Regions from separate parts of the Fervidobacterium sp. 2310opik-2 genome, predicted to be linked through region 1. Evidence: riboswitches for the same ligand, from Rfam matches in the RefSeq annotation. Region 1 holds a riboswitch; the other holds the start of a gene.
The links. Region 1 has a riboswitch for thiamine pyrophosphate ahead of AS161_RS08165 (sulfide-dependent adenosine diphosphate thiazole synthase). Riboswitches for the same ligand answer to the same signal wherever they lie in the genome.

Region 1 (7,580 bases):
CGTACGTTACAATAAATTTTTCTGAAGGTTTAACATCTAACTCTTGCGCTTCTTTGTTGTTTAAAACAATGTAATCGGCGTAATCAAAATTTTCTTTAACGATTTCTCTTTGCTCAAATTCGTACCCAGAACTTGCTTTGAGAACAATGTTCCAAACAATTTTCGCATCAGGATATTTTTCTCGAATGAATTTGACCATTTCAGGAGATATGAGACCTATTTTTACGTAATCAGGCTCGGGAAGGACTGTTAACTCCGAATCTATTTCTTCCCATTTTCTGAATTTTGCGAGAAAAACTTTTTCACTATTTTGAACTGTATACGCGCTGACAACTCCGATTGCGCTTATTCCAAGTAAAGATAACGATTTTATATCCTGTAAAATCCCGGCTCCTGCTGATGGATCAAACCCGGATACAACAAGTACGGTATTTGACATGTTTAGACCGCCTCCCAAAACTCTAAAAGCTTACTCAATTCATTTGGACAATCGTTTGATGGTTCGATTAACAAATCTATATCTAATTCTTTAGTTTGGATCATAAATTCGAGTATTTTTTTGAATTGTAAAGAATCCCCCCACGGCGCATGGTGACATTTGTTGTATGTTTCAATATCAGCGTAATAAAGATGGTATTCTTTGGTGTATTCAATTGTTTGATTAAGAAAGTCTATAGTGTCGAACATGTAATGTTCCGCGTCTATGAGTAAATGGCCGATATCTATACATAGCTTAGTGTTGGTTTCCTTCGCGAGCCATACATAATCTTGTGGATTATGGAAATAATCATTTAAATATACATTTTCAATTCTAGTTTCTATAATTCGATTTAAATTTACGATATGGTTTATCGCTTGATTTACTATCTTTTCCTTTTTCCAATTATCCTTCTGCTTTGCGTTTGGAAAGTGGATTACTATATATTCTGCGCCTATGTTTTTTGCAAATTTACCACAAAATACGTTCGTTATGTATGTGTCTATTCTCAAATCTTCTAAGAGGTGCGTTGGGAATGGATGCGTTTCTTTGTATTTGTATATAAACGGTGCATGTATTCCAAATGTCGCGTTTCGTTTTTTTAGGAAGTTTAAGACTGTCTCAACATCTTGTTGCTTAAAAAATGTGAGTTCGTAATGTGATGATACCGGTAAAGTTTCTATTTTTTCGATATTTGCCCTTATCATGCTTGTTGATATGCCTTTTCGCATTTTTTATCCCCTTTTGATTTTATTTATTTTGCGTATTCGTTAGCTATTTTTATTGCGCAAAAAGGACCACACATCGAACAGCCTTTTTCTTCGTATGGTCTTTTCTTTAAGTAATCTTTAGCTTTTTCAGAGTGGATAGCCAATTCGAACATCTTCTCCCAATCAAATTTACTCCTTGCTATGGCCATTTGTTTTTCGAGTTCTAAGGCTTTTTTGTTTCCACGAGCCACATCGGCTATCGTTGCTGCTATTTTTGAAGCTATAACACCTTCTTTGACATCTTCAACAGTTGGAAGTGAAACATGCTCAGATGGTGTTACATAACACAGGAAATCGGCACCATAGTAAGCTGCCAAAGCTCCTCCAATAGCGCTAACTATATGGTCGTATCCAACACCTCTATCTGTGGGGAGGGGACCTAATAAAAATATTGGAGCACCTTTTCCCACTTTTTTCATCAATTTCACGTTCATCTCTATATCATTGAGTGGTACGTGTCCAGGACCCTCTAACATGACTTGTACGCCTTTTTCCCAAGCTCTTTCAACCAATTCGCGCATAACGAACAATTCTTCCAATTGTTGATGGTCAGTGGCATCAAGAATAGCGCCGGGTCTCATGCCATCACCTAAGCTAAGCGTTACGTCGTATTCTCTAGCTATATCTAATATCTCGTCGAAATACTCATAGAAAGGATTTTCTTTGTTATTTTTTATCATCCAGCCTGTGACAATCGCTCCCCCGCGACTAACTATTTTTAGTATTCTTTGGTTGTTTTTAACCTTTTCAAGCACGTTTTTCGTTATTCCAACGTGAATGGTCATGAAGTCTATACCATCTTCTGCGTGCGATTTAACCATATCTATGAAATCTTTCTCTGAGAAATCTACAACGTTTTTTCCAGATTTGTACGAAAGAACAGCGGAATCGTAAATTGGTACTGAACCAACCGGCACAGGGCTCATTTCGACTAAAATTCTTCTCATTTCCTTTAAATCTCCCCACGTGGAGAGTACCATGACGGAATCCGCACCAGAGTCTATAGCTACTTTTAACTTTTCGATTTCTTCTTCAAGTGAACTATAGCCAAGTGATGTTCCAATGTTTGCGTTAACTTTTACAGAAAATCCTTCACCGACAACCATTGGTCTTGATATTTTGTGGATTTTGTTTTTTGGTATAACGGCTTTCCCAAGTGCCAGTTTTTCAATTATTTCTTTGACATCTACCACTTCGTATTGTGCACAGGTTGTCATTTCTGGAGATATTTGAGAGTTTCTTGCCATTTCAAGTTGTGTCATGCTTTCACCAGCTTTTTGTTTTCTGATGTTTCTATCCTTTTTATTTCTTCTTCGATCAATTCAGCAGCGCGAAGACCAGACATTATCATTCCACCGAAAATTGGCCCCATTCTTGGTCCACCACCGACACTTACCGCCGCCATGCCCATGACGTAAAGACCGGGGTAAATTTCTTTTGTGTTTTCAACGACGAATTTTTCACCATTCTCAGCGTCCATTGGAAATTCGTATTCAACAACTCCGCATGAGCAAAGGTTTTCCGAAGAACCTTTTACAGAATTAATTATTCCTCTTTTGGAGAGTAATCTGACGAGATTTGCTGGATGTCCCGTGCCGTCAACTGTGAATTTAGCTACAACCGTTATAGGGTCGACGTGTAATTTTTCCTTTATAGTTGGCATCCAGTTTATGACAACACCGGATATTCTTTCATTGTACATAACAAGGTCTTCAACGAATACGTTATTGAATATATACGCACCATTTTTCGTTGCGTTGTAAAGCATTGCGGAAGCAAAGTGCACGGCATCAACAACGATGAACTCATCTTCCTTTTTGTACTTAATATGATGTTCCTTCAAATACCATTCGAGTTCACTTTCCAAAACTAGTTCATTGAACATCATTCCACCGCCCCAAATACCTCCGCCAGGTTCGTTTTTCGCCTCAAAAATCGCTACTTTTCTACCATTTTTGGCAAGTTCTGTGGCAAGAGCAAGGGCGCTTGGCCCACATCCAGCTATAGCTACATCTACATTCAGCACATCGTTTAGTTTTTGGAAGTAATGCTTTACGATAAGTTGGGAAATCTTTAAGTCTTTCATACTCATCTCCTCTCTGTTTTGAAGTTTTTTACAATAAAAAATCCCTCCGAATTTTCTTCGGAGGGATTTTTGTTTTGATATTTCATTTTGCTTATTTAACTTTTTTACAATAATTACCACTCCCAATCCCTCCGCCGGTATTACCCGGATCAGGTTCGTAGGGTCGAGGGATTGCCTCCCTCCTCTCAGCCCCGCAGTATGGAGCTCCCCTTGGGAGAATATTCACTTTTTCTAATTTGATTTTATCTTACCTATATCTGTATGTCAATTGCCGATTTTTGGTGAATTTGTTTGATTATTTGTATTTTGATAGCTCAGAATCGATTCAATCATCCCAAAGCGCCTAATTTTCTTCCGCCGATTATATGGAAGTGTATGTGGTGAACTTCTTGACCAGCGTCTTTGCCATTGTTTTGGACGATTCTATAGCTTTCGAGGTTTTGGTCTTTTGTTACTTTTTTTATCACTTCAAATAGTTTCCACATGTTTTTAGAATCTTCTTCGGAAAGGTCGTTTATTGTCGCAATGTGTTTTTTGTATATCGCAAGCAGATGAACAGGAGCGACTGGGCGAATGTCTTTGATAACGATAAAGTCATTGTCTTCGTATACTTTTTCAGAAGGTATTTGCCCATCGATTATTTTGCAAAATACACAATCATTCATCATTTTCACCCCCACAATCTGAAAGATTTCATTTTTTAATTTTGTTTATTGTTTTTATCTTACTTTCAAGGTTGTAATATTTTCCATTGCCTACGTTGAGCGCGTTTGCACTTGTATTGAATAAGTAGATTATTGAATAATCATCAATATCAATTTGGTTTAATTCAGAATTTTTTGATTTAACTAATCCACCTTTTAGAATTTTCAGCGATGAAATTTTCGAATTAACTATGTTCAGCTCAGAAAGATCCGAGATTTCAGAGTTGTCTATTTGAGAGTCGTACATGATTACTTTGGAAAGTAGAGAAGTCACGAAGGTGTTTACTACAGAGTTGTTTATATATACTTTTCCGCAATTTTGGATGTTTAGGTTTTCTATCTTTGAATTTATTATATACACAGCGTAAGCGCCATTTATTGTTACATTTTGAAGTTCAGAATTTCTTATGACAACGAAGTTTGGTAGTACTAAATTGGCATTGTTAGCCTTCGCGTTATCAAGAAAGATTAAAGCCCCTATATCGGAGTTTACATTTGTAGTGGACGCATTCCCATTTAGGTAAAGTATGCCACTTTGAGTTACGCTTAATCTTCCGCTTTCGAGAATAGTTATTGGACCTGTTGATATGAATGAACCTTTGATGTTAAGCTCAGAGTTGAGCGCGTTTATTATAACCACACCTTCTTCAAGTATGAGTCCACTTTGTTCGTTTAGAAGAACTTTGCTCAGTAGTCTGTAAGGTGATTTTGAAGAGAGTAGGAATTTTTTTCCAGATATGTTTGTTATTGGGACTTGGGAATCTAGTATGTCTAGTTTTTCAAGTAGTGGAGGGATGAATATAACATCGGAAATATTACCGAATTCATCTTCAAATATTGCGATTTGAGGATTTTCAGACAAAGTTACCTCAGTACTTTTCCCTGAGTTTTCCAATGAACGGTTGGTTGGATTAATTACTAACGCTGATTTGGTGAATGTATAAGCGTACAAAGATTGGGTAACTTCAATAGATTCTTTGTCTGGTTGTGTCTTAACTTCCACGGTGTATGTCTTGTTGTCTATTGTAATTTTTCTTTCACCATCTTTAAGGAGCATTCCATCTAAAAAGGTGTACGGATAATTTTTTCCGTCGACTTTTATAGTCTTATTTAACTCTATTTTTTTAATTCCCAATTTTGATGGTATCGATAGAGAAGCCTCGGCGGCGTACACCACCGAGGATGCAAAGAATGTGAATATTGTTAATATTAGAAGCTTATAAACAAAAGATTTTCTAAATGTTTCCATGTTTAGTCTTTTAATAGTCATGTTTTTATTTTCTTTCCCCTCTCAGTACTGCGCTACACCTTGGACAGGTTTCTGGGTGATTTTCATCTTTTCCTGTATCTGGATGGTATTTCCAACATCTTTGACATTTTTGACCTTCCGCGTGTTCAACTAATACAGTCACAAGCTGTCCGTTTATACCATCTGATAGTTCATTTAATATAGAGACTTTTGATACGATAAAGAAGTCTTCCAGCATATCGGCATATTTTTCAAGCAATTGACTAATTTCACTGTTTTTAGGTTCAATTTTAACGTGTGCGTCAAGTGAGTGACCGATTACATCAGAAGAACGTGCATTTTCGAGTGCTTTTAGAACGTCGTCTCTAACAAGCAGCAGTTGTTGGAATTCTTCGAGTAAGTTTTCATTGATAAATTCTTTTCTCACTTCTGGCCAATTTTCAAGGTGTACGCTTTCATATTTTTTCAACGGACTTTCTTGGTAAGCTTCTTCTGCTGTAAATGGCATAATTGGCGCAAGGATTTTGATAAGTGCTTCGAGTATGTAGTAAAGTACTGTTTGTGCAGACCTTCTGTAAATTGAGTCTTTGGCTTCAACGTAAAGTCTGTCTTTAAGTATGTCAAGGTATATGGAGCTTAATTCTGTAGTACAGTATTTTACTGTTGCGTTGTAAACTTTTGAGTATTCAAATTCTTCGTAATATTGAGTTACTTGTTCAATGTATTTCTGTAATCTTCCAAGTGCCCATTTGTCAAGTGGGAGTAGTTTTTCGTATGGTAAGATATCATTTTCTGTGAAGTCGTAAAGGTTGCTAAGTAAGTATCTGAGCGTGTTTCTAAGTTTTCTATATACTTCAACTTGTTGCTCTATTATATTCTTTCCAACCCTTATGTTATCAAAGAAGTCGGTGCTTGCCACCCATAGTCTTAGTATGTCCGCACCGTATTTATTTACAATTTCCATTGGGTCGATTACGTTTCCAAGTGATTTACTCATTTTTCTGCCTTGTTCGTCTTTGATAAATCCGTGCGTAACAACTGTTTTGAATGGCGCATTTCCTGTCTTTGCTGTTGCGAGGAATATTGAGCTTTGGAACCATCCTCTGTGTTGGTCATCGCCTTCCAAGTACAAGTCAACGGGGAATTTCTCACCCTTTGACCTTATAACCGCTTCCCAAGAACAACCTGAATCAATCCAAACGTCTAATGTGTCGTAAGTCTTTTCAAATTCTTTGCTTCCGCACTTTGGGCAGGAGAAATCAGATGGCATAAGTTCTTTTATGTCAAGTTCGAACCAAGCATCTGTACCTTTTTCTTTGACTATATTCGCAAAGTGTTCTATAACTTTTGGATCGAGTGTAACTTCGTCGCATGACTTACATTTTACTGCGGGGATTGGTACACCCCAAACTCTTTGTCTTGATATAGTCCAGTCAGGTCTTTCTTGGACCATCGCGGTGATTCTATTTTCTCCCCATGCTGGGAACCATTTTACTTTCTTTATTTGTTCAAGAACCTTTCCCCTTAAGTTGTTTTTATTGACAGAGATAAACCATTGAGGTGTTGCACGGAACATAACGGGACCTTTACAGCGCCAGCAGTGTGGATAACTGTGGCTGATTTTTCCAAATTTTATCAATGCCCCTGCTTTTTCTAAATCTTCGACTACTACTTTGTTTGCGTCCCATATTTTCAATCCTTCGTACTTTCCAGCTTCTTTTGTGAATTTTCCTTCGTCATCAACTGGCGATAAGATTGGGAGGTTGTATTTTAAACCAGTCTGATAGTCTTCTTCACCATGACCAGGTGCTGTATGGACACAACCAGTACCATCTTCAAGAGTAACGTAATCGGCGAGTACGATAACGGAAGTTCTGTCGTACAAAGGATGTTTTGTTAATTTGCCTTCTAGGGTCTTTCCTAAGAATTTTTCGGTTACTTGGAATTCGATACCTGTTTCTGAAGCGAATTTTTGCAATAGACCATCGGCGACAATCCAGTATTCGTTTCCGACTTTGATTTTCAAATATTCGTATTCTGGATGGAGCGCTATTGCAACGTTTGCAGGGATTGTCCAAGGTGTTGTTGTCCAGATGACAACGTATGTATCTGGTTGATCAATCATTTGGAATTTTACGTATATTGATGGGGATTCGTGGTCGTGGTATTCGATTTCTGCTTCCGCAAGTGCAGTTCTACAAGTTGGACACCAGTAAACTGGTTTGTTGCCACGATAGACGTTCCCATTTTCAACCAATGTTTTGAATACGTCTAATATGTGGTACTCGTATTC
Region 2 (7,580 bases), on a different contig from region 1:
TTTGGAGTTTCGAAAGAATGGATTTTGGAAAGAACAAATGTTAACGGCGGTGGTATAGCATTAGGTCATCCAATCGGTGCAAGTGGAAATAGAATAATTGTTACACTGCTTTACGAAATGAAGAAGAGACATCTAAAATACGGTCTTGCAACGTTGTGTATCGGTGGAGGAATGGGCACAGCGGTTATAGTTGAAAATATCGAGTAAATTTTTAAATGAAGGGGGAAAGATTTATGAGACTAGCAGGAAAAGTTTGTATAATCACGGGAGCAGGTAGTGGTATAGGTCGTACAGCGGCAGAATTATTCGCTAAGGAAGGTGCAATTGTAATAGCTTGCGATGTTGGTGAAGCAACTTACGATAACCCAAATATCCATTTTTATAAACTCGATGTCACCGATAGAGCACGGATAGCTGAAGTCGTAAAAGATGTTATAGAAAAATTTGGAAAGATTGATGTACTCATCAACAATGCAGGTATAACAAGAGACGCGCTCATTCAAAATATGACAGAAGAAGATTGGGATAAGGTAATTAACGTAAACTTGAAAGGTGTATTCAATATGACGCAAGCCGTTGTACCATACATGTTGGAAGCTGGAAAGGGAAGTATTATCAATACTTCGTCAGTTGTCGGTGTATATGGAAACATAGGACAAACAAATTATTCGGCAACAAAAGCCGGTGTAATAGGTATGACAAAGACATGGGCAAAAGAATTCGCAAGAAAAGGTGCACAAATTAGAGTTAACGCGGTCGCTCCAGGTTTTATCAAAACACCGATGACAGAAAAAGTTCCTGAAAAAATATTAACAGCTATGGCAGAAAAAGCTGCTCTGAAAAGACTTGGTGAACCAATAGAAGTCGCTTACGTTTATTTGTTCCTTGCTTCTGATGAATCGTCATTTGTAACGGGACAAGTAATTGGCGTTGATGGTGGGTTGATAATTTAGCAAAAATTTAAAATTAAAAAGCGGTGGTTTTTAAAGTTAACCACCGCTTTTTATTTAAATTATTTCCAACTTCCAACATAACTTGTTAAAACTCGTTTTACATAAGTATCCAAGAGCTTTTTGAGCTTTTCGTTGAATTCTTTTTCTATAGATTTGTTGAGAATTATATATCCAACATCAATTTTGTATATTAAATCTTTATAAACACTAAATCCATAAACTCTTGAAAAGTACAGTGCATTAATGTAATCAAAAAAAGCTGCATCGATTTTTTTAGTCAGCAAATTTGCAAGTATTTCTTCATTTGAGACAAAAATTTTGTATTTAACCTTTTTGCCCTCTTTCAGCCAATCCTGGATTACTTTTTGACCAGTTGCACTTTCTTTAACAGCAAATGTTATCTTTTCAACATCGCCATTCCATTGCAACCCATTTCTTAAAACAATAGCGAGTCCAGATTGAATATACGGAATGGAAAAAGAAAATGTTTTTTTGCGTTCTTCGGTCATATGTATTCCACCAGCCACGATATCCAAATTAAGAACATTCAAAATCTCAGGTTTTAAAGCGGTAAATGGGAGAATGTATATTTCAAGCTGATAATCCATATCGGAGACAACCTTTTTAAGAATATCGTAATCTATACCACCAAACTTTTCACCTTTCCAAAACGCGTAAGGTGAGCCTAGCAAAAATCCCACCTTTAAAAATTGAGAAAAAGTACTAAGAAATGTTAATAATATAACAATTATAACGATTAACTTTCTCAAATTTTAATCCTCCTTTCGATTTTTATAATCCTATTATTTTAGACCTTACCTATCTAAAGTTTGTTCATCATTTTATAAAACTAAATAAAAATGGGCTGCGATATTCAAAAGGCAGCCCATTAATTATGATTACCTAAACTTATTCATCTTCTAGCCAATCACAGCCTTTTCCCATTTTTTGAGTACTTCATCTATCCTGTCGTTGACATCTGGCTTGACTTTGAGAATTTTCTTAAATGTTGGTACATATTTGAAAACTTCGGGAAGCTCGACATTTATAACCGGCATCATCCATTGATTAAGAGGCACTTCTTTTTGAAAATCTGGTGTTAGTATAAACTCTAAAAATGTCCTTGCAAGTGCGAGATTCTTTGCACCCTTTACAATTGAGGCATACTCTTCAAGCACGTATGCTCCTTCTTCGAATATAACGGGCATATACTTTATTGAACCGTACTTGTACATGCTGTAAGCACCATCTGTGGCATAGCTTACTATTATATCTGCTTCCCCTGTTTCAATCATCTTAAACGCTGCACTCCAACCACTTGTAAACATTAAAACATTATTTTTTAATTGTTTCCAATATTCCATAGCATCATCTTCGCCGAATGCAGCGATAGTCCACATAAGAAAAGTTAAGCCAGTACTTGATGTTCTTGGATCGATAAGTACTATCTTACCTTTATATTCAGGCTTGAGTAAATCTTTAAAGGAACGTGGTGGGTTTTTAATCTTTTCTACGTTGTAAATCATGGCAAGTGCACCGTAATCGTAAACAGTACCATAATCTGTAACTAAAGACTTATAAACAATATTTTTTGAGTTAACTGGTCTATATTTCTCAAGAACACCTTCCTTAATGGCCTTTTGTAACTGTTGAGGATTTAAGCCTATCACTACATCAGCTTTAGGTGAATTTTTTTCGGCGATAATTCTTGCTAAGACATCTCCCATCGAACCAAAACTTATCATTTTAACTTTGCATTTGTAGACCTTTTCGAACTTCGGCGCTATAACTTTTCCTATACCTCCAGCAAAGCTATCGGACGTGTAAATAACAAGCTCTGCAGCAATAATCACTAAAGAAACAACTAAAAGTAGAGAAATAACCAAGAACTTTTTCATCCTCCCACCTCCAAAAATAAATCGTCCCTCCGCATTTTTTCGGAGGGACGATTTTTAATTGCTTATTCCAGAACTCAAATTTTTGAGTCACCTGGTCCCTCCGCCGGTATTACCCGGATCAGGTTCGAAGGGTCGAAGGATTGACTCCTTCCTCTCAGCCCCGCATTTTGGAGCTCCCCTCCAGGCATTATTAAATTCAATCCTATTATAACCCTTTGTTAGACTGTGTCAAGTATTAAATTGTATCTTTAAAAGATTCTTTTATAAAATTTCCCACTTTAATATTCCTTCTTCCCAAATAAACTTTACAGTTTGGCCTTCTTTTACTTTTTCATCAATTATGAGTTCTGCAAGCTTAAATTCTACAGTATTCTCAAATAATCTTCTCAAAGGCCTTGCTCCCATTGACGGAACGTACCCCTCAGTTGCAAGGTATTCTCTCATACTCTCATCAAGAACAACCTTTATATCTTTATCTGAATCGATGAGTCTTTCGTTTAATTCCTTTGTGTATATTTCGATTATCTCCTTGATGTGTTCTTTCTTAAGAGGCTTAAAGACTACAGCCGCATCTATTCTGTTTATAAGCTCTGGGCGGAAGTATTTCCTCATTTCTTCTTCTATATGTCTTGGTATCAAGTCTTCGAAACCCTCTTCAATGTCTTGCATTATAACATCTGAACCAATGTTACTTGTCATTATGATTATGGTATTCCTAAAGTCAACTGTCGTCCCTTTACCATCTGTAAGTCTTCCATCATCAAATAACTGTAAGAGTACATTGAACACTTCTGGGTGCGCCTTTTCAATTTCGTCAAAGAGCACTACACTGTAAGGTCTTCTTCTAACTTGCTCTGTTAATTGACCACCTTCTTCATAACCAACGTATCCCGGAGGTGCACCTATAAGTCTGGCTACTGAATGCTTTTCCATATATTCGCTCATATCGATTCTTATAAGCGCTTTTTCACTACCAAATAGTACATCCGCTAATCTCTTAGCAAGCTCTGTCTTACCAACTCCGGTTGGTCCGAGGAACAAGAACACACCAAGTGGTCTTTTTGGATTTCTAATACCTGCACGGGACATTTTGATTGCATTCGAAACAATCTTCACTGCTTCTTCTTGGTCAACAAACTTTTCATGTATTATCTTTTCAAGGTTCTTTATCTTTTCCTTTTCATCACCCATTATTTTACCGACGGGGATACCCGTCCATCTTTCAATAACACTTGCGATATCTTCTTCAACTATTTCTTTCTTTCCATCAATTTTTGCCCTTGCCGCAGCTTCGTCTACAAGATCAACTGCTTTGTCTGGCAAAAATCTGTCGGTGATATACCTTGCGGACATCTTCGCCGCAAACTCAATTGCCTTATCACTTATAGAGACGTTGTGGAATTCTTCAAATTTGGCCTTCAAACCTTTCAAGATTTCGATGGTTTCTTCTATACTTGGTTCTGGGACAAAGATTACTTGGAATCTTCTTGCTAACGCTTTGTCTTTTTCAATATGTTTCCTGTATTCTTCAACTGTAGTCGCACCGATAACCCTTAACGTTCCACGGGCAAGCTCTGGTTTTAGAATGTTACCTGCATCAAGTGCACCCTCAGCGGCACCAGCACCAACAACTGTGTGTAATTCGTCGATAAAGAGTATAACGTCTGTTCTCTTCTTAAGTACGTCTATAAGTTTTTTTAGTCTTTCCTCGAATTCCCCTCTGAATTTCGTACCAGCAACCAATCTTGCAAGGTCTAATTTAAGTATTGTTTTATTCTTCAAGAATTCTGGCACGTCCTTATTAACAATCCTTTGCGCAAGCCCTTCAACAATCGCTGTTTTACCAACGCCTGGGTCACCTATCAGAACGGGGTTGTTCTTAATCTTGCGTCCAAGTATCTCAATCATCCTGTTGATTTCATTTTCACGGCCAACTACAGGCATGAGTTGTCCGTTTTTTGCCATTTCGGTGAGGTTTTCAGTAAACTTTGCAAGAATGTCGATGTTTTCTTCTTCAGAATAAGTCCTTTGCATTCTTAATTGTTTTATAGCACTGTAAAGCGCATCTTGTGTTATTCCATATTTACTCAATAACCTATAAGTTGTTGTCTCTGGTACAATAGCCATTGCTAAAAGTAAGTGGTCTGTACCAACCTTTTCATCTCCCATTCTTTTCGCTTCGCGCTTTGCCTCGTTAATAACTTTTGTTGTATCTGGGGTTATGTAAATTTGGTTTGTACCACTGCTGCCAGAATAGTAATAACCACCTTTTGAAGAAATAATCCTTTCAACGTCTCTTCTCAACGCATCCGTATCAACATTGAGGAAAGTAAGAATATCTACAGCTGCGTTTTTAGTGTTTTCAAGCATAGTTAATAAAATATGCTCAGGCGCCAACTGGTTTTGTCTGTAACGATTTAAGATGTCGTTAACAGACTGGAGTATCTCTTGAGCATTTTCCGTGAAGTCCTCCATGTTAAACACCATAAAATCATCTCCTTTCTTCTATTTTTTCTTTTTCCTTTCGTTTTGAATTTTACCATATTATCACTTATATGTCAAGAGTGATAATTTTTAATTTTGTGTTACTTTGAATAAGTTGGTTTTTTGTTTAGTTGTTGAAGTTTTCTGGCCTAATGGTACAATTGAATTAGAATAGTTTGAAATACGAACAAAATAGGTAAAAAAGGAAGATGGTGTATAAATGTCTCAACCTTTGCTTATAACTTTATTTACCCTTATTGACGGGCTTGCTCAGGGTATATATGGAACACTATTTAATTTAGTTTTAAGACAAAGCGGAGTTCCAACAAGTATTGTTGGAAGAATAACCTCTACTAGCTTGTGGGGAGCGGCATTTTTTGGATTGGTATTTGGCTTTTTTGCTGATAAGTTCGATAAGAAAAAACTGATAATATTTTCGCAACTTTTAGGTATATTTTTTGGCGTATACCGTGTAATCACCAAATCTTATTTTCAACTGATTATCACTTCGTTCTTTTTTGGTGGATTCACTTCAGCTACTTCCATAATTTTATCGACTCTCTTAGTTCTTAAAACTGATAGTGACAACAGAGCAAAATTTTTTGGTTTAAATTTCGGAGTTGGAATGTTTACCGGAGTTATAGGAAATGTTTTGGGTGGAGTACTTGGCGATATGTTTCCAGCAAAATGGGTTCTTATCACTGCAAGCCTTTCAAGAATTTTTGCTATAATTCCTTTAAGAAAATTGAGGATTCAAAATGAAGTAAATCTTAAAAATTCCAATGTTATTGATTTTCAAGAATTTATATCTGTATTTTCTCCTAAAAAATCTAAAGTAGTTTTCTACTATATGCTATCAACGATAAGTGTTGGTTTCGGGGCTGGATTGTTCGTTAGTTTTGGAAATGTCATATTTTACGATTTATTCAAAATGAGTGCTTCCGTTATAGGTATAATTTTAGCTTTGGCGCAATTGGCAACAAGCCTTGGGGCAGTGTTTTCTCACAAACTTGGTAAGAGGTTCGGCGATATGAATATACTTATCTTTTCTTACGTAGTTGTACCTATACTTATAGTCTCTTTAAGTTTTGTGAGAGAACCGATAACATTTACAAGTGTCTATATAGTTAGATTCGCAGTTATGAACATGGTTAGTCCTTTGCTAAGCGCACTCGTTTATTCAAATGTTAGGCGTGATAAGATTGCAACTATAAACGGCGCTAATAATTTCGTTAATAATGTATCACGTGCTCTGTCTGCTGAGATGTTTTCACTTCTAACTGCTTTTAAAAATGGTTATACACTTATATTCGTAATAAGTTCCATTTTCTACTTTGCAAACGCTTATGTTATGATAAAGATGTACAAGCATATTAAAAATTCCGTATAATACAGAATTTGGAGGTGCTTTTCTGAATTTTGATAAATCGAAGTTCCTTGATAATTCCAGACAGTTGTTTAAATTAGCCCTTCCATCGATTGTTGGTAGTGTTATGCAATCGATGTACGATATAGTGGATTTATTTTGGATAGGCAGGCTATCGTCTAAGGCGATAGCCGGTGTTACTTTATTTTCGACAGTTTTTTGGATAGTCGAGATACTCAACGAAATCATAGGGACATCCTCCGTTTCTATGATTTCACAGTCTTACGGAAAAGGAGACAAAAAGCTAACAAGTAAGATAATCGAGCAAACTCTTATATTCAAAGGTTTCGTCGCTGTTTTAGCCTCTGCAATACTTTTGGTTGTACTAAAACCGTTGATGAATTTTTATACGAAAGACACCGAAGTTGTAAAGGCAGCAATTGATTATGGATACATAAGAGTTTTCTTTATGTTTGCGTTTTTTATGACTTATTCCACATTTACCGCCCTTAGAAACATCGGTAGCGCGCATCTTGCTATGGTTAATATGGTTGCCGGTTCTATTGTAAATATCTTTTTAGATCCGATTTTCATGTTTGATAGGGTTCCTTTTATCAATATCCGAGGTTTCAATTTGGGAATTTCTGGTGCCGCATGGGCAACAGTTGTTTCTACTTTCATTTCCCTAGGATTAGGTTTATTCTTTTTATTCAGAGGGGTTAAGGATGTTAAGATATCCCTTAAAGGTTTGTTTGTTTTAGATTGGAAAATAGATGCAAAACTAATGACGATAGGCCTTCCCACCGGCGGTGAGATGTTACTTAGAACGCTTTCTTACGCGTTTTTGATAAAATTTGCCTCTGGATTCGGTTCAGAATA

Region 2: linked by a shared signal. The riboswitch ahead of AS161_RS06395 (thiamine ABC transporter substrate-binding protein) and the one ahead of AS161_RS08165 (sulfide-dependent adenosine diphosphate thiazole synthase) in region 1 are both predicted to bind thiamine pyrophosphate.

The regions. Positions count from the first base shown of each region.
Region 1 is NZ_LNGG01000026.1:40,084-47,663, reverse strand. Features, by position in the region: gene AS161_RS08180 (thiamine-phosphate synthase family protein) at 1-439, opposite strand, end outside; gene AS161_RS08175 (sugar phosphate isomerase/epimerase) at 442-1,209, opposite strand; gene thiC (phosphomethylpyrimidine synthase ThiC) at 1,233-2,510, opposite strand; gene AS161_RS08165 (sulfide-dependent adenosine diphosphate thiazole synthase) at 2,507-3,334, opposite strand; TPP riboswitch at 3,443-3,555, opposite strand; gene AS161_RS08160 (histidine triad nucleotide-binding protein) at 3,664-3,999, opposite strand; gene AS161_RS08155 (hypothetical protein) at 4,028-5,308, opposite strand; gene ileS (isoleucine--tRNA ligase) at 5,313-7,580, opposite strand, start outside.
Region 2 is NZ_LNGG01000012.1:193,791-201,370, forward strand. Features, by position in the region: gene AS161_RS06380 (acetyl-CoA C-acetyltransferase) at 1-207, shown strand, start outside; gene AS161_RS06385 (beta-ketoacyl-ACP reductase) at 234-953, shown strand; gene AS161_RS06390 (transporter substrate-binding domain-containing protein) at 1,013-1,723, opposite strand; gene AS161_RS06395 (thiamine ABC transporter substrate-binding protein) at 1,874-2,851, opposite strand; TPP riboswitch at 2,930-3,041, opposite strand; gene AS161_RS06400 (ATP-dependent Clp protease ATP-binding subunit) at 3,113-5,338, opposite strand; gene AS161_RS06405 (MFS transporter) at 5,556-6,725, shown strand; gene AS161_RS06410 (MATE family efflux transporter) at 6,790-7,580, shown strand, end outside.